Regions from separate parts of the Streptomyces sp. NPDC045022 genome, predicted to be linked through region 1. Evidence: riboswitches for the same ligand, from Rfam matches in the RefSeq annotation. Region 1 holds a riboswitch; each other region holds the start of a gene.
The links. Region 1 has a riboswitch for cyclic di-AMP ahead of AC07C1_RS08725 (M23 family metallopeptidase). Riboswitches for the same ligand answer to the same signal wherever they lie in the genome.

Region 1 (9,378 bases):
GGTGTCGAGGAAGTTGCCGCCGGCGGCTGCGTAGGCGTCGAGGACGGCGAAGGAGGCCTCCTCGTCGGCGGTCCAGCCGAAGACGTTGCCGCCGAGGGAGAGCGGGAAGACCTCGAGGTCGGAGGAACCGATTTTGCGCAGAGAAGTCATGCTCTACGTCAACGCCGGCGACGGATGATCTCATTCCGCCGCCGGCGCCGAGTTCCCGCGAAGGGATGCCCCGCGGTTCTTCCGGAGGGCCGCGTCAGGGGGTGAGGCCCTTGTCCCGCAGCCACGGCATCGGGTCGGTACCGGTGGCCTGCCCGCCCGGGTGGAGCTCCAGGTGGAGGTGCGGGCCGGTGACATTGCCGGTGGCGCCGACGCGGCCGATGACCTCGCCGGTGGAGACCTTCTGGCCGACCGTGACGTTGATCGAGGACTGGTGGCAGAACCACAGCTCGGTGCCGTCGTCGAGGGTGAGGACCGTGCGGTAGCCGTAGGCGCCGGCCCAGCCGGCCTGGGTGATCGTGCCGCTGTGGATGGCCTTGATGAGGGTGCCCGTGGGCGCGGCGAAGTCGAGGCCGGTGTGGTAGCCGGAGGACCACATCGAGCCGGCCTGGCCGAACGTCGAGGTGATCGTGTACGAGGACGTCGGCAGCGTGTACTGCTTGGCCAGCTCGGCCAGCCGCTTCTCCGCGGCGGCCTTCCTGGCGGCGGCCTCCGCCTTCTCCTTGGCGGCGGCGGCCTTGGCGGCGGCGTCCTTCTCCGCCTTGGCGGCGGCGTCCGCGGCCTGCTTCTCGGTGGCGGCGAGCGCGGCGGCGGTGGCCTTGCCGTCGGCCTTGCTCTGCTGCTGCTCGGCCTGGGCCATGATCCGGTTGCGCAGGGCCTCGCCCGCGTCGGTGTGCTGCTCGGCGTCGGCGGAGGTCACGCCCACGTCGCTGAGCGCGGTGGTGGTGGCCTCGGGCGCCGGGGCGGAGTCGTCCTCGAAGAGCGAGCCGACGGAGGGCAGGTCCGGCAGGGAGATGGAGACCGGCGGCTTGCCGGTGTTGGCGCTGGCCATGCCGCCCGCGCCGACCGCGGCCATCACGCCGACGCCGAGGACGGTGGAGCTGCGGGCGAATCCGCCGCGCTGCTTGGCGACACGGTGCCGGCCGCGGACCGGGGCGACGGAGTCCTCGGTCGGGTTCCACTCCTCCCAGGGGCCCTCCTCGGCGCGGTAGGAGCCGTAACCGAAGGTCTCGGTGTCGGCTTTCGCCGGTATGAACGGGGCTTCTGGGGCAGGGCGGTTGGACGCCACGCGGGCGCGCTCCTTTCCTTCCTCCGCCTACCGGGTTAGCTGACGGGTTCGGAGCAGGAAGGTCTCCTACGCGCGTAAACCGGACGTGGACTCAGCGAGTTCACATCGGCATCCGCGTGATTCACCCCAAGGTGGTGGTTCCCCGGTTCCCTTGCGGGATTCGGCGCGTGCGCACGGAGCCGCCTCTGGTGACGGCTGGGACGACCGCGCTGCGTTATCGAACGTTAATAGACGCGCCAGGCACTTTCCAAGCCGTTCGACTTGATCATCAGCATTTCCGGACGGGAACCTATCCATCATGACCGCTGCAAATCGGACGAGTTGACCGAGGCTCAGGAGTCACAGAAGTTTTGATGGTGACTCAGATGGTATGCGGACGGCGGTCGCCCGGTCACCGTCGGTGAGGGCACTCATCGCTGAGGGCACTCAGGGCTGCCGTACGGCGAGCAGCGCCATGTCGTCCGTCATGCCGCCGCCGGAGTGCCGCCTGACCTCCTCGGCGAGCCGGGCGAGGAGCGTGCCGGGGTCGCGGAACGTGCGTCCGGCGAGCCGTCGTTCGGGTTGATAGAACCGGCCGTGGGCGTCCCGGGCCTCGGACAGGCCGTCGGTGTAGAGCAACAGGGTGGCCCCGCTGGGGAAGCCGGCCTCCAGCGTCCGGTCGGGCCATATGCCGAGGTCGCCCATGCCGAGCGGCAGCGCCGGCTCGTGCGCGGTCAGGGTGCGCAGGGTGCCGTCGGCGTGCAGCAGCAGCGGGGCCGGATGGCCCCGGTTGACGACGCGTACGACTCCCTCGCCGTGCGGGAGTTCGGCGAGGACGGCGGTGGTGAACCCCTCGAACGCGTCGATGCCGTCCCGCCGGGTGCCCTCGCGGGCCAGCGCCCGCTCCAGCCGCTCGGCGACCGCCTCCAGCGTGGCCTCCCGCTCGGCCGCCTCCCGGAACGCCCCGATCAGCACGGCGACGGCGGCGACCGCGCCCAGGCCCTTGCCGCGCACGTCGCCGACGACCAGCCGGACGCCGTACGGGCTGTCCTGCACCGCGTAGAGGTCGCCACCGATGAACGCGTCCTGGCGTGCCGCCTCGTAGCAGGCGGCGATCTCGAAGCCGCCGATCCGCGCCGCCGGCTCGGGCAGGACGGCCCGCTGGGCGGCCTCGGCGATCTCCCGGGCGGAGGCCAGGCGCCGGTCGCCGCGGCGGACCACCCGGTTGATGGCGACGGCCAGCAGGGCGACCGAGGCCACGGTCACCACGTCCGTGACGGTGGCCACGACCGGGTGGGCGCCGGCCTGGGCGTGCACCGCGTAGACGGCGGCGAGGGCCACGAGGCCGGTCAGGACGGTGGTGCTCAGCGCGGCCAGGGGCGCGGCGATCAGCGGGGCGGCGGTGAAGAACGGGACGGCGGTGAAGTCCTCGGGGGTGAGCAGGCCGTAGAGGACGCCGCCGGCGATGAGCAGGGCGGGCAGGGCGCGGGCCAGGGTGCGCGGGCTCGGGCGCCGGGTCCGGTGCGCCGGTGCGGGTGCGTCGCCGAGGCCCGGGTCGGGCACGGGGTCGCCGGGAAGCCGGCCACCCGCCCTGGCGTACGCGTTCTGCTCCACCTCACCAGGGCGCACCGCTTGTCTCCCACGTGTCCGACGTACGTCCAGGTTTGCGGGCACAGGGGCGGGGGGCGACCGCTGTGGACCGACCGGATGACCAGCTGTGACGTATGCCACTTGGGCTCCCCGGACGCGAATCCCGGTCATCCGGGGAAAACACTCAGGGCCGGAATCCATGTGCTGGATTCCGGCCCTGAGTCTTCAGTAGCGGGGACAGGATTTGAACCTGCGACCTCTGGGTTATGAGCCCAGCGAGCTACCGAGCTGCTCCACCCCGCGTCGTTGTGTCTCTACTGTACGCCACGCGCAGGTCGGATTGCACATCGGTTCCCGCGGGCCCTGCTCACGCGGCCCCCCGGGGGGCGCGGTCACCCCGGCAGGTGGGCGTTCGGGGCCTTGGCGAGCGCCTCGAACTCCGGGAGTACGACGACCTCGGCTCCCCCGTCGAGCAGCACCCCCGTGCCGTCGGCCGCCGCGACGAAGGTGTCCGGCTCCCGCCAGGCGGTGACCACCCGGCGTACCCCGGCCCGCAGGATCAGCTCGGCACAGGGCGCGGGACGGGAGGCGCGGCGGGCGCAGGGCTCCAGGCTGCTGTAGACCGTGGCCCCGGCCAGCCTCGGGTCGGCCCGGTCGATCTTGGCCAGCGCGGCCTCCTCCGCGTGGACCACCGGGTCGCCGCCCTCCCGGGAGTGGCCGCGGGCCAGTTCGGTGCCGTCGGCGGCGACCACGACCGCGCCGACGCTGAAGGCCGTCTCCGAGGGCGGACACAGGGCGGCGAGTTCGCAGGCGGCGCGCAGCCAGTGGCGGTCGGCGGCGGTGGGAGCCGGGCCGGCACCGGGGGCCGTGGGCTCGTAACGCATGAGGACGACGTCCTCAATGCGGCGGGTCTCGACCAGGCGCAGCCGGCCGCCCTGGTAGGCCCCGGGGCCGAACAGGCGCGGGGCCGCCGGGTCGCCGACGAAGAGGGGGGCGAGGACCAGCTGGAGTTCGTCGGCGAGGCCCTGCTGGAGGAGCTGGGTGTGCACCCGGCCGCCGCCCTCGACCATCAGGCGCCCGACTCCGCGTACGTCGTGCAGGTCCTCGAGCAGGGCCCGCCAGTCGAGGCCGGCGCCGAGCGGGACGACGTCGGCGGTGCCCCCGAGGAGGCTCGTGGCCCGTTCGGCGCCCTTGTCGGTCGTGTAGACGAGCTTCTCGCCACCGGTGTGCCAGAAGTTGGCCTCGGGGTCGAGGTCGCCGGTGGCGGTGACGGTCACCTTCAGCGGGTAGGCGGGCCTGCCCGCCGCCAGCCGGGCCGCGCGGCGCTCGGGGGAGTTGACCAGCAGGCGCGGGTTGTCGGCGCGGATCGTGCCGGCGCCGATGAGGATGGCGTCGACGGAGGCCCGTACGTCGTCGACCCGGTCGAAGTCGGCCGGGCCGGACAGCAGGAGCCGCTCGGGACCGGTGTCGTCCAGGAAGCCGTCGAGGGAGACGGCGGCGGACAGCAGCACGTACGGCAGGGGCATCGGCGCACTCCCTCGCGGCGGCCCGGTGGGCCCGCCAAGCTTTGGTTCAAGTTTTAAACAAACTTACACTGGCAGCATGACGACCCGCTGGCTCAGCCCCGAGGAGCAGCGCGCCTGGCGCGCCTATATCGCCGCCTCCCGGCTCCTGGAGGATGCGATCGACCGGCAACTCCAGCAGGAGGGCGGCATGCCCCACCTGTTCTACTCGGTGCTGGCCAACCTCTCCGAGGCGCCCGACCGGCGGCTGCGGATGACCGACCTCGCCGAGACACTGAAGGTCACCCGCAGCAGGCTGACGTACGTGGTGACCCGGCTGGAGCGGGACGGGCTGGTGCGCCGGGAGGACTGCCGCCGGGACAAGCGCAGCAGCCTCGCGGTGCTGACGGACGAGGGGATGGCCGTGCTGGAACGTACGGCACCCGGACACGTCGAGACGGTTCGCACCGGCCTGTTCGACCGGCTCACGCCGGAGCAGGTGGGACAGCTGGAGGAGATCTGCACGGGGATCGCGCGCGGGCTGCAGGGGGAGGAGACGGCGGGGGCGGTCACGGAGGACGTGCCGTGGCGGCGGCGGTCATCACCACCCCTCACTTGAGACGACTGCTTTAACTTTAAAGCATGGGGTAGTGTCCCGGTCCTGACATCTGCTTCAAATCTTAAGCAGAGGGTATGGCCCAGACTTCGGAGACCCGCATGCCCGACATCCCCGTCGCCACCCCGCGCGCCCGCGTCCGGGTACCGCTGCGCTTCCACGACGGTTACGGCGCCGACGCGGAACTCGTCACCTTCCACGGGCTCGCCGACGGCCAGGAGCATGTCGCGGTCGTCCTCGGCGAACCCGGCCCGGTGCCTCTGGTGCGCCTGCACTCCGAGTGCCTGACCGGCGACGTCTTCGGTTCCGCCCGCTGCGACTGCGGACCCCAGCTGCGCGAGGCGGTCGAGCGCATCGCCGAGCGCGGCGGCGTTCTGCTCTACCTCCGCCAGGAGGGCCGCGGCATCGGCCTCTACAACAAGCTCGACGCCTACGCCCTCCAGGACCAGGGCCTCGACACCTACGAGGCGAACGCCGCGCTCGGCCTCCCGGAGGACGCCCGCGACTACACCGCCGCCGCGCAGATGCTCGCCGCCCTCGGCATCGGTGAGCTGGATCTGCTGTCCAACAACCCCGACAAGGCCGAGCAGTTGCGCGCCCTGGGTGCCGTCGTCCGGGACCGGGTGCCGACCGGTGTCTTCACCACCACCCACAACGTCCGCTACCTGCGCGCGAAGGTCCTCCAGACCCAGCACACGCTGCCCCTGGCCCACCTGGACGCCCTGGCGGGACTGAGCGCGGGCTGAGCCGGGCGGGCCTGCCCATCGCGGACCTTGGCTGACCGCGTACCGCGGACCTTGGCGGACCCGCGTACCGCGGACCTTGGCGGACCCGCGTACCGCGGACCTTGGCGGACCCGCGTACCGCGGACCTTGGCGGACCCGCGTACCGCGGATCTGGGCGGGCCCGCGTACCGCGGACCTTCCGCCGCGAGGAGGCGGCCTGGGCCGCACTGCCGGCCCGTCTCGGACCGCGCCGGGTGGGCCGGCGCTGCCGGGCGTTCGGGGCCCACCGGCAGGCGGCCGGGCTCCGTCGCCGGCGGTGCGTCGGCCGACGGCCGCGCGGCCGACCAGGTGCGGGCCGTCCGGGCGAGGCGCCGGGCCCGTACGGCATGGTGCCCTGGGCCGTGGCGCCTCCGCGGCGGATGCTGATGCCTCCCCCCGCAGGAGAGGCCCGTGAGTGATCCCAGCCCCCGAGTGACCCAGAGGCCGGCATCCGCCGCGGCCCGCGATGACATTCCCGCTCCCGGGGTCATCGGCATCGGACTCGCCGCGGTGCTGACGTTCGCGCTCGCCCAGGGCTCGTGGCAGTGGTTCGCCACGTTCATCGGAGTGACGCTCCTCGCTGTGATGCTCGCCTTCCAGCGACGGGCGGAGTGGACGCCGGGCATCCGCTCGGCGTACATGCGCGGCCTGGTCGCCTACGCGCTGGTCATCGGCCTGTGCGTGGCGGTCGCGCTGGCACCCCTGCTGCAGCGCCGGGCCTGGCTGTTCCCGATGCCGGGCACGCGCGGCGAGTGCGCCCTGATGGGCAGGTACCAGGCCCTCCAGGTGAAGGCCGCGCTGGGGAACCTGGCCGGCAGTGACGGTGCCGCCCTGGCGTTCGCGCAGGACGTCCAGGGCCGCAAGGCCGTTGCCGAGTGCCTGGCGGCCACGACGACCCTCTGGCTGCCGATGTACGGGGTGGGGGCGGCGGTGCTGGTGGGGGCGGTTGCGTGGTTCCGCGACCGGGCCCGGGTCCGGCGGGCCCCCGTCGGCCACTGAGGTGTTCGGTCCGGGGTGTGCCGGGGTGTGCGAGGCGGGTGCGGGCCGCGATCAGCTAGCGCATCGCGGCCTCGACGGGATACGGCAGAGATCGGCTCTCACAGGTCTCAGGTCACTTCGCGGCCCTGACCTCGCAGGCGATCCCCGCTCACCGACCGGACAACTTCGCATGCAGTACTCTGCCTGAAGTGGTGTGTACCAGTGCCGAGTACCGCGTCGGGAGCCCTGAGCCATGGTGAGACGGAACGATCAACGGCGCGCCGCGCTCGTCGACGCCGCGATCGAGGTGCTGGCCGGGGAGGGCGCCCGGGGGCTGACCTTCCGGGCGGTGGACGCCGTGGCCGCCGTGCCCCTCGGTACGGCGTCCAACTACTTCTCCAGCCGCGACGATCTGCTCACCCAGGCCGGCGCCCGTGTCTACGAGCGGCTCCAGCCCGACGAGGCCACCATCGCCCGCCAGCGGGCGGCCGGCCGCGACCGGGAGACGTACACGGGGCTGATGCGAGAACTCGTCGGCCGTGTCGCCTCCTTCCGCACCGGCTACCTCGCGCTGCTGGAACTGCGCCTGGAGGCCACCCGCCGCCCGGAGCTGCGCGCGGTCCTCACCGAGCGCGTCCGCGCCGACCTCGACGCCAACGTCGCCTACCACGAGGCCTCCGGCCTGCCCGGCGACGCCATGGCCGTCAAACTCCTCTACCTCGCCCTGAACTGGCTGATCGTCGAGCAGCTCACCCTGCCGGACATGCTCACCGAGGCGGAGCGGGACGAACTGGTCACGGCCGCGGTCGAGCGGATCGTGTCCGCGTCCCCGCCCTGCTGACGTCATCGCCGCTGGGGCCCGCGCGTCCGTCCGTTCGGCGCATTTCGATGACCCGCGCGAGTGGCAACGCGAATCGAATGCGAGACCGAATGTGGCGCCGGTGGGAAGCAAGCGAGCATGACATTCCGCATCAGGGCCGCCAGAGGTCTTTCGGTAGTAGCCGGATCCGTGATCGCCGGGTTTCTCATCGCCTCACCCGCAGTCGCCGCTCCGGCCGGCGCGGCGACACCGCTCCCACCGAACACGACGAACCCGGCAGCCGCGCAGACAACCGCCAAGGGGCTCGGCGAGCGCGACCAGAACAGGGAGCAGAGGATCGTGCGGGCCGTCGTGAGACAGGACGGGACCCTCGTCCCCGGGCAGAGCTTCGGTGCCGCGTCGGCGAGCAGGACGGAGAGTTCCACCGGCACCTACCAGGTCTGCTTCGACGTGCCCATCACCAACGGGACCTATGCCGCGAGCATCGGCCTGCCCGGCAACTTCGGCACGTCGGCTCCTGGTGAGATCACCGTCGTGGGCCGGGCCGGCACCGACAACTGCCTGTACGTCCGGACGTTCAACTCGGCAGGCACCCTGGCGGACCGCAGCTTCCACGTGATCGTCGCATACTCGGGAGTGCGCTGACGTCGCTCACGCACAGGCCCCCGCAACCACGGAGCGCCCCGACCGGACCAAGCCGATCGGGGCGCTTCTTCGCAGGTCAGAGGCGGAACGCCTGCTCCTGCGGCCGTAGGCCCTGTGGGACTCGAACCCACAACCAATGGATTAAAAGTCCGGCCGCTAGTGCGATCATGTTTCCTCGTCTTGCCCCTGTTTACCTCCTCTGTGCAGGTCAGAGGCCAGGTGCCGTGCAGGGCCTTGGCGATCGTTCACCGCCTTTCCCCGTCCTTCCGTTCCCAGAGCGTTCCCAGGGAACCCGTCCCGTGACGCCGGCGGCAGGGGGCCGGGCAGTTCCCGCAGGCCAGCCGAGCGCCGGATGAGGGGAGCGTCGGAGTGCCTTCCCAACGCAAAGAGGCTCTACCCCGCTTGGGGTAGAGCCTCCGGCCGTCTTCGCGCCCCTGTCCGGGCCGCTGAGGGCACACTACCGACTCTGGCCCTCCAGCGCCCGGCAGTACGGGCAAATGACTTGGGCGTCGCGCCCGTAGCGGACCGTCAGGCCCTGGCAGCGGGGGCAGTAGCCGACCTGGTTCGGAAGGCAGCCGAGGACGACCGCCGCGGTGGCGCGGTCGGTGGTGGGGTCGATGCGTGTCGGCTGCTCATCCATGCATTCGAATGTAGGTCCGCCGTCTGCTGGTGGGGTGAAGGGCATGGGTGTTTCCTCGCGGCGGCCAGCCGGCGTCGGTGTGGTCGATGACCGCGGCGATGCGGTCCAGGAGGTCCTGGTCGCCTTCACGGCCGTGGTGGATCTTGTGGATCAGGCGGGCCGCTGCTGCCGGGTCCATGCAGCGGTCCGGGCGGGGCAGGTCGTCGCGGTCCTCCGCGTGCGGGTGGGCGCGGCCGACGACCAGGCCGGCGGCCGCGAGGATCGCCGGGACTTCGGCCAGCGTTTCGAGGGTGCGCGGCCGCTCCTGGAACAGGGCGTGGATGCGGTGCCCGGCCTGGGCCGTTTCGATGGTGGCGTATGGCTGCCACACCCACGAACGGCCGCCGATCTGGAAGCGGTTGTCGGCGTCGGGTAGGCACAGTTCGATCCAGGGCTCGCCGCCGGGGCCGCCGTCCTCGTGGCGGACCTCGGCGTATCCGTCGCGCCAGAACACGCGGGACTCCCAGCCGGCGGTGTCCTTGGCGAGCTGCTGGGCGACGTCGGCGGTGAAGCGCGGGATGACCAGGTC
Region 2 (9,378 bases), on a different contig from region 1:
GAGGACGGCCTTCTCGACACCCTTGCCCTGGTAGCGGTTGGGGTCACCGTCACGCAGCTCGATGGCCTCGAAGGCACCGGTGGAGGCGCCGGACGGGACGGCGGCACGACCCGTGCTGCCGTCGTCGAGGCCGACCTCGACCTCGACGGTGGGGTTCCCTCGCGAGTCGAGGATTTCCCGGGCTACGACGACGTCGATGGACGGCACGAGCATCTCCTTCTTGGATGTGACGCTGGAAGTGCGGGGCCGGCCGCCTTGCGGCTGGGCCTTGCGACTAGAGCCTAACCGTCCCAGGGGCGTCGGCCACCGACCGACCGTCCCGTGGACAGGAGGGACACGCAGACGGTACCCATTGTTCAGGCTGGGAACAAAGGGGGGTGCGGGTGAGACCTGGCCGAAGAACGGGAAAACAGAAAACCCCGCCCCGGTGCGTACGGGGGAATACGCACCGGGGCGGGGAGCCCGTGGGGACGGGGGGTGGCCCTCACGAGGCCTTCAGCGTGCGGACCGGGGAGGTGAGGGCGCTGTGGTTCGCGTGGGAGCCGGGCGTCACTTCAGGTGCAGCTGCTGGCCCGGGTAGATGAGGTCGGCGTCCTCGACGATGTCCTTGTTCAGGTCGAACAGCTTCTTCCAGCCACCCTTGACGCCGTGCTTCTCGGCGATGGAGCTGAGGGTGTCACCCGCGGCGACCTTGTACTCGCCGTCGCCCTTCTTGACCTTCTTGCCGGTCGGGGTGGTGACGGTCTTGGTCGCGGCCGGACGCTCGGCGGAGCGGGAGGCGGCCTGCCGGCCGGTGGAGCGGGTGGTGGTGCTGCTCGACGAGGTGCTGTTCGAGGAGCTGCTGGAGGAGCTGCTGTTCGAGGAGCTGCTGCTCGGGGCGGAGCCGTTGTAGGCGGCGCCGGACAGGCCCGTGCCGCAGACCGGCCAGGCACCCTTGCCCTGGGCGGCGAGGACCTTCTCGGCGACGGCGATCTGCTGCGCCTTGCCGGCCTGGTTGGCCTGGGCGGCGTACTGGGTGCCGCCGTACGCGGCCCAGGTGGAGGCCGAGAACTGCAGGCCGCCGTAGTAGCCGTTGCCGGTGTTGATGGACCAGTTGCCGCCGGACTCGCACTGGGCGACCGCGTCCCACTCGGAGGCGGTGGCGGCGGAGGCGTTGCCGGCCGCCATCAGCGGGGCGGCGACGGCGGCACCGGTGACACCGGCGAGCGCGATGACACGAGTGGCCTTGGACGGACGACGGTGCTTGCCCTTGCCGGAAAACAGCATGGATCGATCCCCTCACCGACGCCTGCGAGGTGAGCTGTCGGGTTCGGGCCGGTTGAGTTGCCCGGCCGCACTCCCGCTTGCGCGAGGTGCGGCTTCACCCCCAGCCGGCGCCAGCTCAACTGCTGGTTCCGGCACTTACCTTGGGTCCCCCGCTCCTGCCTACGGCGCTTGACGCGACGACTGTTCCCGGGCATCCGCTGGCAGGATTCGGCGTTGCGACTGCCGGGGCTCGTGGTGACGAGCGATCTCGACCGTAGACAGGCGATCGACGGAATTTCAAAGACGATCAGGGCTTCTGAGACTCATCCCACACTTTCGCCAAACCGGACATCAGCCACGAAACAGGGCGTCAACTCCCGCCGCTTTTCGCCCGTTTAGGCACCGACTTCCAGGGTCTGACCGGCGGTGATGTGGTTTGGATCGGCGCCGATGTCCTTCTTGTTTCCGGCATAGAGCGCGCGCCATCCGCCGTCGACCTCGAGCGAGTCGGCGATGGAGACGAGGGAGTCGCCCTCGCGGACGGTGTAGGTGCCCGGTTCACGGGAGGCGTGACGGCCGGACGTCGCGGCATCCTGACTGTTTGTCACGTTTTCGTCCGCGCTCCCGCCACGGTGACGTCCACCACTGATGAGGGCGCCGGTGTCGACGAGGCTCCAGGAACCGGCACTCTGCTGGGAATTGTCCGAGTTTCCGACACTGGGGGTGGCCGCAGGCGTGCTGCCGTCCCCCTGCGAGTTTCCGGTTTCGGGCGAGACCGACCTGTCGGACTTCGGAGCGTTGGTACCGGTGGAACCGGTGGAACCGGTGTCCGCACCGGGATCCGCGGTGACGTCCTTGCCCGGACCGGGCGTCGGCGTGGTGGCCGAACCCGTGGAGGAATCCGAGCCCGAAGCCGAGCCGGAGCCGGCGTCGGCAGCGGAGTCGGAGCCGGAACCAGAGCCGGAGGGCGAGGCTGAATCCGGCAGACCGGACGAGTCGGAGTTGTCGGCCGAACCGGACGAGTCGCCCGAACCGTTGGCGTCACCGGAGCCGCCGACCCCCGTGTCGACGTCCACGGAGCCGGAGTTCGAGGTCAGGCCGGACAGCAGCGCACAGGTGGCCCAGGGGGTGGTGCCCCGGTCGGCGAGAATCTTCTCGGCCACGGCGATCTGCTGCGAACGGCTGGCCTCGTCGGCACTGTCGGCGTACTGGCCACCGCCGTACTTGTCCCAGTCGTCCTGCGGGATCTGCAGGCCGCCGTAGTACCCGTTGCCGGTGTTCGCGCTCCAGGAACCGCCGCTCTCGCACTCGGCCACCTTGTCCCACGTGGTGCCGTCGGCCGCGTTGGCACTCGCGGCGCCGAGCAGGGGGATGGCGATGGCGGAGCCTGTCACGCCGGCCGCGACGAGGAGGGCCGGAGCCTGACGGGGGCGACGGTGACGACCGTTCCCGGAGAGCATGCGGAAGCCTTTCGTGCGACAGCAGGACCGGCGCGGCGGATGAAGCCTGTCGCCGCGCTGATGGGTGAACGTATAGGCAGACGATCACTTGTCACAAGTTCATGCCGCGCAGATCACGTGAAGATCACGAAGTTGAACGCCTGTCATGTTTACCGTTCTACGGCCTCGCCGGGGAGCGGAGTGAACTCCACCGGCAGGGTGCGCAGACCGCGCATGATGAGCCCGCCGCGCCAGCGCAGCTCGTCCGGGTCCGCGGCGAGCCGCAGGTCGGGCAGGCGGCTGAGCAGGGTGGCGAGCGCGGTCTGGCCCTCCAGGCGGGCGAGCGGCGCGCCCAGGCAGTAGTGGATGCCGTGGCCGTAGCCGAGGTGCTGGTTGTCGCGGCGGGCAAGGTCCAGCACGTCCGGGTCGGCGAACCGCTCCGGGTCCCGGTCCGCGGCGGCGAGCACGACGAGCACCGGGTCGCCCGGCGCGATGTCCTGCCCGCCGATGGTGAGCGGTTCGGTGGCGAACCGCCAGGTGGCCAGCTCCACCGGCCCGTCGAAACGGAGCAGTTCCTCCACGCCGGTCTCCAGCAGGCCCCATTCCCCCATCGCCAGGGACTCCTGCAGCCGGCGGCGCTGCTCGGGGTGGGTGAGCAGGGCGTAGGTGCCGTTGCCGATGAGGTTGACGGTCGTCTCGAAGCCGGCGAACAGGAGGATGAAGGCCATGGCGGCGGCCTCGTTCTCGGTGAGGTGCTCGCCGTGGTCGGAGGCGCGGATGAGGGCGGAGATGAGGTCCTCGCCGGGCGCGGGCTCGGCGGGCAGGGCCGCGCGCTTCCGGTGGATCAGCTCGGCCAGGTAACCGCGCATCTTCTTCACCGACCGGGCGACCCCGCCCCGGGGCCCGCCACCGTGCCGGATCATCATGCCCGCCCAGTCCCGGAACTCGTCCTGGTCCTCGCGGGGGACGCCGAGCATGTCGCAGATGGCGTAGATGGGCAGCGGGAAGGCGAACTCGTGGATGAGGTCGGCGGAACCCCGCTGCGCGAACTGGTCGATGAGGTGGTCGGTCAGCTCCTGCACCCGGGACGCGAACTCGGCGACCCGGCGGGGTGTGAACGCCTTGCTGACGAGCCTGCGCAACCGGGTGTGGTCCGGCGGGTCGATGTTCAGCAGATGCGTCATCAGCTCGGCCTTGCGCTCGCCGGGGATGCCGGTCTTGCCCTTGGCGTGCGCGGGCTCGTCGTGATGCGCCGGGTTCTTGCTCAGCCGCTGGTCGGCCAGGGCCTGCTTGGCATCGGCGTACCGGGTGACCAGCCAGGCCTCGACCCCGCTGGGCAACCGCGTCCGGCGCACGGGCGCGTGCTCGCGCAGCCAGGCGTAGGCGGGATAGGGATCGGCTGCGAACTCCCAGGTGAAGAGGTCGGGCTCGGAGTCCGCGGCGGTCGGGTGAGGGGGCTGGTCGGTCACCCCTCGACGGTATCCGGCCACAGCCCGCGGGGCTTTGGCGGGCGTGGCCGGCGGGCCGGGCCCCGGTGGGCGGGGCACCGGTGGGCGGCCTCGCAGGGCCGGCCGTGCTAGCCGTTCCCCTTCTCCGGTGCCGTTCCCTCCGTCGCCCGTATCGCGTCCCGGTACACCCGTGCCGCCGCCCGCAGCGCCGCTTCCGGATCGACGCCGGCCGCCTCGGCGCGGACCGCCAGTGCGAGCAGCTCGTAACCGACGCCCTCTCCCTGGGGGAGAGGCACGTCCAGGTCCGCCGTGCGAGCGCGGGACGCGAGCTTGGCGGCGAGGGCGAGGCCGGGCTGGCCGAGGGGGACGCCCTCCGTGACCGAGGTGCGCCGCTTCTCCTCGGCCTTGGTGCGCAGCCAGTGCGCCTTGACGTCCTCCGGGGTCTCGGCCTTCTCGTCGCCGAACACGTGCGGGTGGCGGTGGATGAGCTTGGCGACGATGCCACCGGCCACGTCGTCGATGGAGAACGGCGTGTCCGGGTGCTCCTCGGCGATGCGGGAGTGGAAGACGACCTGGAGGAGGACGTCGCCCAGTTCCTCGCGCAGTTCCTCGCGGTCACCGGCCTCGATCGCCTCGACCAGTTCGTACGCCTCCTCGATGCCGTACTTGGCCAGGCCCTGGTGGGTCTGCCGGGAGGACCACGGGCATTCGGCGCGGATGCGGTCCATGACCTGGACGAGGTCCAGGAGGCGGGCGCCGGGGAGGTCGTAGGAGGCGGGCAGCAGCTCCAGCTCCGGCATGGAGACCCGCCCGGAACCGGCGAGCCGGGCCAGGCCGTCGGTGAGCGCGGGCTCGCCCTCGCCGGCCGCCACGACCACCACCGTCCGCCCGCCGGCGCAGGCGTCGACCAGTTCCTGCGCGGTGGGGGACGTGTTCTCCACGACTATCCCGGCCTCCCGCAGATACGGCAGCTGCGGGTGCGCGCCGTCCGCGCACAGCACGGCATCCGCGGCGTGCAGGGCCTGCCAGGCGGGCCAGGACAGCAGGCCGGGGGCGACGCGGTGGCTGGTGGTGAGCAGGACGACGCGGCCGGGGGCTTCGTGACCCGTGGGGCCGGGGGCGGTGGCTTCGGGGCTGGATGCGTTCACGATCCGAACGTAACCCACGGCGGAAGGGAGCGGATTCCGTTGTCCACAGGACCGAGGGGTTCATGTGATCGTATGACCGACGCACGCCGCCCTGCCGCTCCCCACCAGGCCGTTCCGGCTGCCGTACCGTCCGGCAGCCACGCCGTTCCGGCAGCCACGCCGTTCCGGCAGCGAGCGCCCCGGTGCTGCGGCTATGCCGTCAGCGGCTGGTCGCCGGCTGCCGTGACCTCCCGCACCCATGGCGTCCTGGCGTCCACCCGGCTGCTCTTCTGCACGTCCCAGGAGCCGTAGCGCGGGTTGAGGTCGACGTGGAGTTCCTCGGAGGCCTTGGACAGGGTCTTCCAGAAGGCGGGCTGGGTGGTGTCGGTGCCGAGCTTGGCCGCGAGCTTCTGCGCCTCCAGCTGGAGGCGGAGGTTGTCGTCGAGGCGGGCCGGGGCGATGCCGTACTTCTGCAGCCAGGCCGTCTCCAGCCCCTTGGCGCCGCCGGCCTGCTGCTGCAGACCCGCGCGCATCTGCTGGATCTCCTTGCGGGTGACCGAGATGCCCTCGTCCCGCGCGGCACGGTGCAGCACCTGATCGAGGACCATGTTGTGCAGGGTGTCGCGGGTGAGGCTGCCGGTGGAGGCGACGACCTGCTGGTACTGGGTCTCGTCCGGTACCGCGGCCCGCTGGGCCTTGCGGACCTCGTTGACCCGGCTCTCCAGCTGGGAGACGGTGATCCGCTGCCCGCCGACGACGGCCGCCGCGCCCGGGTGCGCATCGTTTCCGCAGGCGGTGAGGACGGGCGCCGCGGCGGCGATCGCGGCGGTGAGGACGAGCGCGGTGCGACGGCGGCGGTGCAAGGAAACCTCCAGGGGGAGATTGTGCGGCGGGGCACAAGGTCTTGCGGTGATCGATGTTAGGCAGTGGGCAGGCTGTGGCCAACCCATTCGACCAACGATTCGCGCGCGCTTCGGGCACCGCCGCGCCCGGCCGGAAGGCGTTCCGGGTCAGCCGGTGACGGCCACCGGGGCGTCCCAGGCGTCACGGTCGACGGTGAGCGTGACGCCGCCGTGCGTCTCCTTGCTGTTGACCAGGTACTGGTGGCCACGGCTGTGGCCGGTGAACTGGGTGGAGCCCCACGGCCAGTCCGCGGTGGTCGTGTTCTGCTTGTCCCACAGCGCGTACCAGAGATTGCCCGGAAGGTCCGTCTTGTCCTTGGCGGTGGCGATGGCCTTGGCGCTGGAGCTGCTGAAGCCGTAGTAGCCGGCCCGGTAGGTCTTGGCGCGCAGCCCCTTGCCGAAGGCGCGTACGTACGTCAGCACGGCGTCGTTGCACGCCCTGTTCGTGATGTCGTACGCCTCCATGTCCAGGTAGATCGGGCTGCCCGCCTTCATCCCCAGCGCGGACGCCTTGGCCACGGCGTCGCCGGCGTCCTTCGCCCCCAGGGAGGCGGCGGTGGAGGCGGTCAGCTTCTCCGGGCTGGAACCGGACTGGCAGGGCGGCTGGGCGCCGACGTAGATCGGGATGAGCTTCCAGCCGAGGGAGCTGACCGACTTCACCCAGGAGGCGGTGAGGTTGGGCTGGCCGCAACCGCGGTTCTTGCCGCCCACGTAGACGGCGGCGGCGCCGTAGAAACCGGTGTGCCAGGCCTTCATCGCCGACAGGGAGGGCGCGGTGCAGGTGTCGAACGCGCGCCCCGTGAAGGTCTTCTGGGCGGGCCACGTGGTGGCGGCCATGGACGTCTGCGCGGCTATGCCGCCCCCTGCCACGACGGCCGCGCCGGCCACCGCCCATGTGATGTGTCTGTGCTTCTTCGACTGCCGATGGCCGGCCATGAACCCCACCCCTGCTGTGTGTCTGATGTCGTGCGCCGGGAGTTCACGATCTCCCGGGCAAGAGCGAAATCTACCCGCGCACCTGTCCGAGCCATTGCAGGGTGCGCCGGATCTCCACGGCCATCGGATGGCCGGGACCGTGCACCCGCTCCACGTCCATCACCAGCCGGGCGAGCGTGTCGTGCGCGGCCGACCGGTCGCCGAGGGCGAGCAGCAGGTGGCCGATGCGCCGCCGGACCTCGTGGGCGAGCTGAGGGTCGCCGGAGACGTACCGGTTCTCGTAGTACGGCAGCAGCGCGCGGTACTCGGCGAGCGCCGCCGCCGGTTCGCCGAGCTGTTCCAGGCACTGCGCGGCCTCGTAGCGGAAGCGCAGTGACTGCGGATCGGCCTGGCCGGCCTCGGCCGCGCGTTCGTCGGCGAGACGGCGCAGTTCGGGCAGCGCGCGCCGGTACTGGCCGTCGTCCATGAGCGTGGCCGCGTACTGCTTGCGCAGGGTGCGCACCACCGGGGAGTGCTCACCGTGCTGCTCGGCGGCGGCGGGCAGGATCGTGCCGAGGATGTCGACGGCCTGGGTGATGCGTCCCTCCCCCAGCAGGCGTTTGACCTCGTCCACGGCCGCGGCGACATCGGGTTTGTCGGCCACCGGCGGCGCGGGCGCCACGGAGGCGGGCTGGGGCGCGGGGGTCCGTGCGCGGTCCGGCCAGGGCGCGTGCGGGCGCAGGAAGGGGCGCATGGGGTCCAAGGGCGCCCCGGTGGGCATCCCCCGCGCGGGCAGGAGCAGGGCCAGGTCCTCGTACACCTCCTGTGCGGACGCCGGCCGGTGCTGCGGGTCCTTGGCGAGCAGCCGCAGGACGAGGGTCTCGAGCGCCTCAGGGACCTCGGGGCGGATACGGCGCACCGGCAGGGGCGGCTCGTACAGGTGCCGGTGCAGCACTCCGAGCGCCGTGGAACCGGCGAACGGCACGTCACCGCTGAGCAGTTCGTGCAGCAGCACGCCCAGCGCGTACAGGTCGGTGTACGGGCCGACCGCGCCGCCCATCGCCTGCTCGGGCGCCATGTAGGCGGGCGAGCCGATCGGTGAGCCGGTGTGGGTCAGGCGGGTGGTGTCGGTGTCCATGACCGAGGCGACGCCCAGGTCGAGGACAGTGACCATGCCGTCCTGCTTCACCATCACGTTCCGCGGCTTGAGATCGCGGTGGACGATCGGCACGGCGTGCACGGCGCTCAGCACGGCGCACAGTTGCGCGGCCACCGCGACCGCCCACTGCCACGGGTACGGGGCGTGCTCGGCGAGGTGGTCGGAGAGGTCGGCGCCGTCCACGTACTGCATGACGAGGAACAACTCCTCGCCCTCGCTGCCCGCGTCGTGCACCGTGACCAGGCCGGGGTGGTCGACCTGCGCGGTCACCCGGCACTCGCGCACGAACCGGCGGCGCAGCTCGTCGGCCTCCTGGCCCGCCACCTTGTCGGGACGCAGCAGTTTCACCGCCACGCGCCGGTCGAGCCGCTGGTCGTAGGCCGTCCAGACCTGGCCCATGCCGCCCTGTCCGATGAGCGTGGACAGTTCGTACCGGCCGGCGACGACACGTCCTGCCGCCACGGTCACCGGCCGCCCTCGTGCCCGGCGTCCTGCCTGCCGTTGTCATGGCCGTCGGGCCGGTCGCCCGGCCGGCCGCCGTGCCGGCCGCCGTCGCTGTCGTGCCGGCTGTCGTGCTGGCGCAGGTAGTCGCTCAGCTCGTCCAGTTCGGCCCGTACCTGGTCGATCCGGGCGGGCGCCGGGCGCTGGGACGGCGGGGCGGGCAGCGGGGGCTGGGGCACGGGCGTGTGCGGCATCGGCGGCAGGGTGTGCGGGACGGCCGGGGCCGTCGGCGTGGTGGGACGGAAGGGGACGCTCGGCGCGGTCGTCGCGGTGTACGGGCTCGCGGGGCCGGGGTAGCCGTACGCCGGAGCCGGCCGCTGGGCCGCGTACGCCTGCTGCCGCACCATGAAGTGGCGGATGTCCGCGGCCAGGTAGTACGCCGTCGCGCACACGAGCGTGCCGAACAGCAGCAGGATGCCCACATAGCCGCCGGTGGTGTGGATCTCGTCGCCGGGCTCGTTCGCTATCAGCGCGATGCTGAGGATGTCGGCCGCGAGCACCGCGACGAACAGGCCCCAGTCCAGCGACCGGCGCGTGACGGCCGCCAGCCGCAGCAGCATCGCCCAGGCGAGGAAACCGATGCTGAAGAACCCGAGCACCACGAACAGCACGCGCAGCAAGACCAGCCACCCGGTGTGCGGC
Region 3 (9,378 bases), on a different contig from region 1:
GCCACCGCCGGGCCTTTCTCGGCGGAGGTGGCCGACTGCCGCCCCTGGCCCGGGCGGCGGTGGGAAGCCGGTCACCTGGGGGAGGACGCTAGGCCGGTCTGTGACGAGTGGGTAACGCGGTGTACGAAACTGGCCTCGACGGACCAAGGTGTGACCGGATGTGACCGTGTTGCCCGGGCTGAGTCGTCGTCTTCACGGAGCGTGCTGACCGAAGCGCCAAAAGCGGGACAGCTCGGAGATGTGGGCTGCTATGGGTCGCATATATGCAAGATCCACGGCCTCGCGGACGGACCGCTGGGACATCGGCGTCGGGCCCGGTCACGGAAGACGAGAACGCCCTCGTTAGGCTCCGGCTCCATGGACCTACTCATCCATCTCTTCGTCGGCCTGCACATCATCGGCATCGCCGCACTGCTCGGCGGTTTCCTCACCCAGATGAAGGCCATGGGGCAGGGCACGGCCCGGTTCGTCCCCGGCATGCTGCACGGCGCACTGACCATGCTCGTCACCGGCGTGGCCCTGGTCGGCCTCAACCAGGCCGACGACCACCATGTCAACAACATCAAGATCGGCGTGAAGCTGGCCCTGCTGATCGTGATCCTCGGCCTGGTCTACGTGAAGCGCGACGAGGAGCGGGTCGACAAGCGGCTCTTCGGGCTGGTCGGCCTGCTGACGACGGCGAACATCTTCATCGCCGTGCTGTGGACCTGACGGTCGGTCCACGTGGTCGCCGGCACGGGCCGCGAGCACCGCACCGGTGGCGGCCGCGAGCCACGCCGCCACCGCCACCCACACCAGCACCCGTCCCGGCCCCTTGAGCCACGGGACGTCCACGGTGGCCGCGACGGACAGCCTCGCCGCCGCCGTCATTCCCATCGGGAACACCGTCGCCCACCAAGCACGTCGTAACCGGGCCGCGGCCCGGGCCGCCTCGGCCGCCAGCGAGATAAGCCCGAGATAGCAGACGAGGTCCGCAGGACGAAGTCGGCGCCCAGCGCCACCCAGGCGACGCCGGCCATCGCCGGCGCCACCCGCGAGACCGTCTCGTCGCCGGCCAGCTGCAGACCAACCGACAGGATGCCGGCCGCCAATCACGGCGGCCCCGGACGCGGGAGGCCGCCCCGCCCACCACGCGCGCAGACCTGAGATGCCGGGCATGCGCCCGATGCCAGGCAGCCGCGCGCACCCAGCCGGGCCGGGCACGCGCGCGTGGAACGCAAACCGCCGGTACGCGCGCGTGGAGCGGACCCGCCGGTACGCGCGCGTAGGCCCGACCACGTGAGGCGCGCTCAGGCCGGCCGCACCACGCTGTGGATGATCGATTCGCCACCGCGGTCCACGGATTCCTCGCGGACGTACGCGCCGGGTTCCGGGGCGTGGATCATCATCCCGTCGCCCGTGCAGAGGCCGACATGGCTGCTGTCGTCGTGGAAGAAGACCAGGTCACCGGCGCGCGCCTCGGTGACGGGGACCGGGCTGCCCGCGGCGGCCTGGGCCTGGGCGGTACGCGGGAGGGTGACGCCGGCGGCCTTCCACGCGGCCTGGGTGAGGCCGGAGGAGTCGTACGAGCCGGGCCCGCTGGCACCGCTCACGTACGGCTTGCCGATCTGGGCCCGGGCGAAGGCGATCGCCTTCTCGGCCTTGGTTTCCTGCCGCGGGCCCGGGGATCCGTAGGCCCGTGGACCGGGCTCCTCCAGGCGCCGTCGGCCGAGCCCGGCCGGCCGCGCGCCCTGCTGGGCCGTGAGCCGGGACAGCAGCTCGCGCGCGGTGGCGAGCTTGTGCTGGACGGTGGCCTTCGCGGCCTTCACGTCGTAGTGCGAGGACGCCGGCGCCTCCGGGCTCCTGGTGGTCTTGCCCCGCTCGGCCGCGTCCTTCACGCGCGAGGCCAACCGGTTCATCACCCTGCTCTGGGCGAAGTGGTCCTGCGGATACTCCGAGAGGAGAGAGGCGGCCGTGTCCGGGGTGGCCGCGAACGGAACCAGCCCCTCCCGGGCCTTGGCGAGCCGGCTCGCGCGCCGGGCGCCCTCCTGACGTGGGTCCTCGCCGTGCGGCCGCCGGGCGGCCGCCGGTTCCTCCTCCGGCGCCGAGTCGGCCTGGCGGTAGAACTCGTCGATCTTCTTCTCGATCTCCTCCAGGCTCGGCCTGCCGTCGTCGGCGGCGGCCTCGGCCGTCTGGGTCAGGACGGCCACGGAGGTGAATGCGGCGGTGGCGAGGGCGGGGCCGCGCAGGCCCGGTCCACGGGTGCCGCCGGGGCGCGGCTTGCGGTGCGACGCCAAGGGAGGCGACTCCTTCCAACGTGCCGCCTACCGGGTTAGCTGTCGGGTTCGGGCGCGTGCTTCGGAAGGGTTGCCCTACGGCGTCGTCCCGGGCGGGAGTCGGCCGATTCACCCCAGGATCGGTGGGTCCCCGGCTCCGGGCACCGTGGGGGGCGCACCGGACTCGGCGGAGGCCGCGCGGCCCGGCGACGTTCGCCGGAGAGGGGTCGTGCGGCCTGACGGAAACCTAACCAACTCGTGTGTCTCTTGTGAAGGTTGGTGCGCAGTATGTCCGATACATTTCTGTGACCTGATGCAGGTTTCATGTGGGCGTGACCAGGTGCTTCCTCAGCGTGAGGGGAAAAGGGGGCAGGTGGGGCGAGGATCCCACTCCGGGACCGCACCCCATGCGGACCCCACCCGAGACGTCCGTGTTCCGGGGACCGCGACCGGTTGTCGGTGGGGAGCCCTAGACTCGTAGAGCGATGAGCAGCCTTTTTGACGACAGCTTCCTGGCGGACCTCCAGCCCCCTCGCGGGCACGAGGAGGAACCCCCGCCACCGCCCGAGGACGATCACGCTCCGGACGCGCTTCCGGACGATCTGTTCGGCGGGAAGTTCGACGTGCCGCCGGACCGGGACGCCTACTACCGCGACGGCGCCCCCCGCCCGGCGATCGACGCGGCGGCACTCCTGGAGGGGCTGAACGACAACCAGCGCGCCGCGGTGGTGCACGCCGGCTCCCCGCTGCTCATCGTCGCCGGCGCCGGCTCCGGCAAGACGCGCGTGCTCACCCACCGCATCGCCCACCTGCTCGCCGAGCGGAACGTACACCCGGGCCAGATCCTCGCGATCACCTTCACCAACAAGGCCGCGGGCGAGATGAAGGAGCGCGTCGAGCAGCTCGTCGGCCCGCGCGCCAACGCGATGTGGGTGATGACCTTCCACAGCGCGTGTGTCCGGATCCTCCGGCGCGAGTCGAAGAAGCTCGGCTTCACCTCGTCCTTCTCGATCTACGACGCCGCCGACAGCAAGCGCCTGATGGCCCTGGTCTGCCGCGACCTGGACCTCGACCCCAAGCGGTTCCCGCCCAAGTCCTTCAGCGCCAAGATCAGCAACCTGAAGAACGAGCTGATCGACGAGGAGGACTTCGCCGCCCAGGCCACCGACGGCTTCGAGAAGACCCTCGCCCAGGCCTATGCGCTCTACCAGTCGCGGCTGCGCGAGGCGAACGCGCTCGACTTCGACGACCTGATCATGACGACGGTCAACCTGCTGCGTGCCTTCCCGGACGTCGCCGAGCACTACCGCCGCCGCTTCCGGCACGTCCTGGTCGACGAGTACCAGGACACCAACCACGCGCAGTACGCGCTCGTGCGCGAACTGGTCGGCACCGGCGAGCGCGCCGCCGAGGACGTCGACACCCCGCCCGGCGAGTACGACCTCCCGCCCGCCGAACTCTGCGTGGTGGGTGACGCGGACCAGTCGATCTACGCTTTCCGCGGCGCGACGATCCGCAACATCCTCCAGTTCGAGGAGGACTACCCGAACGCGACGACGATCCTGCTGGAGCAGAACTACCGCTCCACGCAGACCATTCTGTCCGCCGCCAACGCGGTCATCGAGCGCAACGAGTCCCGCCGCCCGAAGAACCTGTGGACCAACGCGGGCCACGGCGCGCGGATCACCGGCTACGTCGCCGACACCGAGCACGACGAGGCCCAGTTCGTCGCCGACGAGATAGACCGCCTCACGGACACGGGCGAGGCGAAGGCCGGGGACGTCGCCGTCTTCTACCGCACCAACGCCCAGTCCCGTGTCTTCGAAGAGATCTTCATCCGCGTCGGCCTGCCCTACAAGGTCGTCGGCGGCGTCCGCTTCTACGAGCGCAAGGAAGTCCGGGACGTCCTCGCCTACCTGCGCGTCCTCGCGAACCCCGAGGACTCGGTGCCGCTGCGCCGCATCCTCAACGTGCCCAAGCGGGGCATCGGCGAGCGTGCGGAGGCGATGATCGACGCCCTCTCCCAGCGCGAGAAGATCAGCTTCCCCCAGGCGCTCAAGCGGGTCGACGAGGCGTACGGCATGGCCGCGCGCTCCACCAACGCGGTCAAGCGGTTCAACGCGCTGATGGAGGACCTGCGCACGATCGTCGAGTCCGGCGCGGGACCGGCGACCGTCCTGGAGGCGGTGCTCGAGCGCACCGGCTATCTGGCCGAGTTGCAGGCCTCGACCGACCCGCAGGACGAGACCCGCATCGAGAACCTCCAGGAACTCGCGGCCGTCGCCCTGGAGTTCGAGCAGGAACGCGGTGAAGGTGAGACCGGCACCCTGGCCGACTTCCTGGAGCAGGTCGCCCTGGTCGCCGACTCCGACCAGATCCCCGACGAGGAGGACGGCGACGGTGTCATCACGCTGATGACCCTGCACACCGCCAAGGGCCTGGAGTTCCCGGTCGTGTTCCTGACCGGCATGGAGGACGGCGTCTTCCCCCACATGCGCGCCCTCGGCCAGACCAAGGAGCTGGAGGAGGAGCGGCGCCTGGCGTACGTCGGCATCACACGCGCCCGGGAGCGGCTGTACCTGACGCGGTCGACGATGCGCAGCGCCTGGGGCCAGCCGTCGTACAACCCGCCCTCCCGCTTCCTGGAGGAGATCCCGGCCGCCCATATGGAGTGGAAGCGGACGGGTGCGTCGGCGCCGTTCTCCTCCGGCCCGGCCTCGGGAATCGCGGCCTCGCTGTCCTCGAGCCGCTCGCGCTCCTCGGCGTCGGGCGCATCCGGGTTCGCCACGCGGCGCACCGCGGAGAAGCCGGTGGTCGCGCTGGCCGTCGGGGACCGCGTCACCCACGACCAGTTCGGGCTCGGCACGGTCGTCGGGGTGAAGGGCACCGGCGCGAACACGGAGGCGACGATCGACTTCGGTGACACCAAGCCGAAGCGGCTGCTGTTGCGGTACGCGCCGGTGGAGAAGCTCTAGACGAAGTGAGCCCCGCCGGTCCGGCGGGGCCCGTACCGGCAGTGGCTCAGGTCGGGTCCAGCCCGTGGCTGCGCAGCCACGGCAGGGGGTCTATGGCCGCCCCGGCCGCCGGCCGTACCTCGAAGTGCAGGTGCGGACCGGTGGAGTTGCCGGAGTTGCCGGAGTAGGCGACCGGCTCGCCGGCCTTGACGGTCGTACCGGAGGCCACGCGGTAGCTGGACAGGTGGCAGTACCAGGTCTCCGTGCCGTCCTTCGCCGTCACGATCAGCATGTTGCCGTAGGCACTGTTCCACTTGGTGGTGACGGTGCCGTCGGTGGCCGCCATCACCGTGGTGCCGTAGGAGACGGGGAAGTCGATGCCGGTGTGCACCGACATCCAGTTCACGCCCGCCTGGCCGAAGTAGGCGCTGAGCCCTCTCTGCGCGACCGGCAGCACGAACTTGGGGCGCAGCCGCTCCTTGAGCGCGGCCTCCGCCGCGGCCTTCTTCTTCTCCAGCTCCTGCTGCGCCTTGAGGTCGATCCGCTCCTGGGTGCGGCTGGCCCGGTCGGCGAAGTCGTCGGCCCCGGCGGAGAGGGTCTTGAGCTGGGTGTCCAGCTTGCTGTTGGCGACCGACGGCTGCACCCCGTGCGCGTCCGAAGCGGAGGCGGTGGCGGTGGCGTCATGGGAGTCGTCGGCCAGGGCACCGACCGAGGCCGCGGCGATCCCGGCCACCCCCATCACACAGGCCGAGGGCACCGCGACGGTGAGCAGCGCTGAGCGCTTGGCGGGCGTACGACGCCGGGAACGCGCCGCGCTGCGCGAGCCCGCGCGGGTCACCGGGGCCGGGGTGACTTCTTCCTGCCCGTCCAGCAGGCCGTGCGTCACGGGCAGTTCACCGGTGGTGGTCGACTCGTCCTCGTCGCCGTGCTGTTCCTCGCACGCGGTTTCCCGGTACGCCGACTGCGCGAAGGCCGCGGTCGCCTGCGCGTCGCCGACCTGCTCGAACGTGGCGGTGGCCTGCTGGTCGAACGGTTCGGCAACCTGCTCGGGCTCCGTCGGCACGGCCTGGCCGGCCGCGTTCCACTGCGTGGCGTCGTACGCACCCGTGTCATAGGTCTGGGTGCCCCACTCCCACTGCTGGGTGGGGTCGGCGCCGGTGGACTGGTCGGGCTGGAGCCAGGCGCTCGCGTCCCACTGACCGCTCACGTCGTTCCCGGTGGACTGCGCGGGGACCGTCCAGGCGGTGGTGTCGTACCCACCGGAGTCGTAGGCGGTGTGGTGCTGGGCCGCGTACGGGTCGTGGGTCAGGGTCTGGCCGGTGCCGGTCTGCCACTGCGTGGTGTCGTACGCGCCGGTGGTCTGCTCGCTTCCCGGAAGACTGCCGAAGAGGGGGTCGTTGGCGAAGGCCGTGGTGCCGGTGGAGCCGCTCGCAAAACCCGTGGCGTCGTAGCCACCGTACGTGGTGAGGTCGTCGTAGGGAGCTTCCGGTGTGCCGTACGGCGCGTGGTGCGCGGTGGAGGCGTCGGAAGCCGGGGCCGGGGTGGTCATGATCCCCGACGGGTGACGGTCGTTCACCAACTTCTCTTTCGCCTCGACAACAGGGGCTGCCAGAGCAGTGCGGCGACTGTACCCGGCGGTACGCGGGCGCGACAATCTTCGGCTGGTTTCGTGTGGGCCGGAAACGGGCATTCGGCCGTGTTTCGGGGGACGCCGGACGTGAGTTTGGCCTGGTGTTCGAAGGATGTTCGATGACGGGTGACAGCGAGTCACCTGTGCACCGGCTGTGCAGCGCCTCAGTCCCGTCCCTCCGACGCCGCCCGTTCGGTGGTCCGGCCCTAGGGCCTCTCGTTTGGATCATGCCGGGCTCGCGGGGCCTGGCACCGCACCTCGCCGCGTTGTCGTCGGTTGCCATGGCTCCGCCATGACGCCCTCCTCCGCCTTGCGATGCACGGCGCCAGGCCCCGCTCCCTGATCCGGCATGATCCGAACGAGAGGCCCTAGGCCACCGTCAGACCGCCGGCGAGCCGGTCCCCGGGGTGCGCGGTGTCGAGGGCCTCGCGTATCCCGGCCGCGACGGCGGGGTGCACGGGCAGGGCGAGATGCCCGATGCCGTTGACCCGGATGTTCTGCGCGTCGAGATCGGGGTGCTCCAGGCAGGCCGTCTCCAGCGGGACCATCAGGGAGTCCAGGTCGCTCCAGAAGCTGACGAACCGCGTACGGCAGCCGGGCGCGGGCCGGCCCAGCGCCTCGATCACCTCGGAACCCGGCCGCATCTGGCGCACGATCGGATGCGCGTTGGCCAGCGGCGCCACCCGCGTTCCGGAGTGCGGGGTGCCCAGGGTGACGAGCGTGCGCACCCGCAGGTCACCGCCGAGACACTGCACGTAGTAGCGGGCGATCAGTCCGCCGAGGCTGTGCCCCACGATGTCGATCTGCCTGCTGCCGGTGCGCTCGCAGATCTCCTCGACGTGCCGGCCGAGCAACTCGGCGGCGGCGCGGATGTCACAGGTCAGCGGAGAGTAGTTGAGCGATTCCACCCGCTGCCTGCCGTGCTGGACGAGGCTGCGGCGCAGCAGTAGGAACACCGAGCGGTTGTCGATGAAACCGTGCAGCAGCACGACCGGTGGACCGGGCCGCACCGGCAACTGGGTGGTGCCGTCGCCGGCGGGCGACGCGTCTCCGGCGGGCAGGGCGGCCGGGCGGCGCTCCTGGGTGAGGCCCGTCGGATACAGCAGGAGGTGGCCGGCCAGGATCGCGGCCTCCAGCGCGGTCGCCTTGAGCAGCGCCATGGACAGACCGGCCAGTCTGCCTGGCCACAGCCGGCGGCACAGCGGGAAGAAGAGTGGCACTATCCCGGTCACCTTCATGGCCGACCTCCTGTCGGCACGCCGGAGACGGCTCCATCCCCCGTGCCCTCATGTCCCATCATGTGATTTCCCCCTCCCCGCGCACCGTAAAACTGCCGGTTGCGGGATGCTGGAGATAACGTTCGTTCACTTCACGACGGGTGGCGGAACGCGCCAAAAGTGCGGTACTTGTCGTTACGGACGGAAGCGATCGCTTCCGTGATCGTTTGATGGAGGCAGTGATGGGTGTGGCAGCCGGTCCGATCCGTGTGGTGGTGGCCAAGCCGGGGCTCGACGGCCACGATCGCGGTGCCAAGGTCATCGCGCGCGCCCTGCGCGACGCCGGTATGGAGGTCATCTACACCGGGCTTCACCAGACGCCGGAGCAGATCGTCGACACGGCCATCCAGGAGGACGCCGACGCGATCGGCCTGTCCATCCTCTCCGGCGCGCACAACACGCTGTTCGCCGCGGTCATCGAGCTGCTCAAGGAGCGGGACGCCGAGGACATCCTCGTCTTCGGCGGCGGCATCATCCCGGACGAGGACATCCCGCCGCTGAAGGAGAAGGGCGTCGCGGAGATCTTCACGCCCGGGGCGACGACCGGGTCGATCGTGGAGTGGGTCCGGGAGAACGTCCGTCAGCCGGCCGCGTCCGGCGGCTGAGCCGGCGCCTGCCGCGGTTGAGCGGGTGGGGCGGTGCTGAGTTCGGCCGCCATCTCCGCCCGCAACCGCAGCGTGGTGACCAGACGCTGAAAGGCCTCCGCCCAGTACCCACCGGCCCCGGGCGCCGCGTCCTCCCGCTCGTCCGGTATCGCCAGCAGCACCTCCAGCCGGGTCGTCTCCGCCGGGTCCAGGCAGCGCTCCGCCAGTCCCATCACCCCGCTGAAGCTCCACGGGTAACTGCCCGCGTCCCGTGCGATGTTGAGGGCATCCACGACCGCCCGGCCCAGCGGCGGAGCCCAGGGCACCGCACACACGCCGAGCAGCTGGAAAGCCTCCGACAGGCCGTGGGCCGCGATGAACCCGGCCACCCACTCGGCTCGTTCGGCCGGCTCCAGGGCGGCCAGCAGCTTCGCCCGCTCCGCCAGGGAGACCGCTCCCGGGCCGCCTGCCTCCGGCACCGACGGCGAGCCGAGCAGCGCCCTCGACCAGGAGGCGTCACCCTGCCGTACCGCCGCCCGGCACCAGGCCGCGTGCAGCTCGCCCTGCCAGCCGTCCGCCACCGGCAGCGCCACGATCTCCCGCGCGGCCCGTCCACCGAACCGCGCCGGCCACGTACCGAGTGGCGTCGCCTCCACCAACTGACCCAGCCACCACGAC

Region 2: another riboswitch for cyclic di-AMP. It lies ahead of AC07C1_RS24765 (transglycosylase family protein); the one in region 1 lies ahead of AC07C1_RS08725 (M23 family metallopeptidase).
Region 3: another riboswitch for cyclic di-AMP. It lies ahead of AC07C1_RS29110 (C40 family peptidase); the one in region 1 lies ahead of AC07C1_RS08725 (M23 family metallopeptidase).

The regions. Positions count from the first base shown of each region.
Region 1 is NZ_JBWKIR010000004.1:21,998-31,375, forward strand. Features, by position in the region: gene AC07C1_RS08720 (aldo/keto reductase) at 1-150, opposite strand, end outside; gene AC07C1_RS08725 (M23 family metallopeptidase) at 245-1,276, opposite strand; cyclic di-AMP (ydaO/yuaA leader) riboswitch at 1,286-1,452, opposite strand; gene AC07C1_RS08730 (PP2C family protein-serine/threonine phosphatase) at 1,703-2,884, opposite strand; tRNA gene AC07C1_RS08735 (tRNA-Met) at 3,075-3,148, opposite strand; gene AC07C1_RS08740 (dihydrofolate reductase family protein) at 3,238-4,371, opposite strand; gene AC07C1_RS08745 (MarR family winged helix-turn-helix transcriptional regulator) at 4,448-4,966, shown strand; gene AC07C1_RS08750 (GTP cyclohydrolase II) at 5,065-5,709, shown strand; gene AC07C1_RS08755 (hypothetical protein) at 6,139-6,726, shown strand; gene AC07C1_RS08760 (TetR/AcrR family transcriptional regulator) at 6,959-7,546, shown strand; gene AC07C1_RS08765 (hypothetical protein) at 7,877-8,170, shown strand; gene AC07C1_RS08770 (hypothetical protein) at 8,628-8,810, opposite strand; gene AC07C1_RS08775 (hypothetical protein) at 8,803-9,378, opposite strand, start outside.
Region 2 is NZ_JBWKIR010000014.1:120,600-129,977, reverse strand. Features, by position in the region: gene eno (phosphopyruvate hydratase) at 1-207, opposite strand, end outside; gene AC07C1_RS24765 (transglycosylase family protein) at 550-1,266, opposite strand; cyclic di-AMP (ydaO/yuaA leader) riboswitch at 1,271-1,443, opposite strand; gene AC07C1_RS24760 (transglycosylase family protein) at 1,641-2,705, opposite strand; gene AC07C1_RS24755 (cytochrome P450 family protein) at 2,855-4,153, opposite strand; gene AC07C1_RS24750 (nucleoside triphosphate pyrophosphohydrolase) at 4,261-5,280, opposite strand; gene AC07C1_RS24745 (SurA N-terminal domain-containing protein) at 5,472-6,122, opposite strand; gene AC07C1_RS24740 (glycoside hydrolase domain-containing protein) at 6,270-7,097, opposite strand; gene AC07C1_RS24735 (protein kinase domain-containing protein) at 7,168-8,661, opposite strand; gene AC07C1_RS24730 (hypothetical protein) at 8,700-9,378, opposite strand, start outside.
Region 3 is NZ_JBWKIR010000020.1:12,653-22,030, forward strand. Features, by position in the region: gene AC07C1_RS29105 (hypothetical protein) at 358-711, shown strand; gene AC07C1_RS29110 (C40 family peptidase) at 1,290-2,276, opposite strand; cyclic di-AMP (ydaO/yuaA leader) riboswitch at 2,285-2,455, opposite strand; gene pcrA (DNA helicase PcrA) at 2,741-5,230, shown strand; gene AC07C1_RS29120 (M23 family metallopeptidase) at 5,277-6,785, opposite strand; gene AC07C1_RS29125 (esterase/lipase family protein) at 7,208-8,077, opposite strand; gene AC07C1_RS29130 (cobalamin B12-binding domain-containing protein) at 8,299-8,721, shown strand; gene AC07C1_RS29135 (DUF5691 domain-containing protein) at 8,697-9,378, opposite strand, start outside.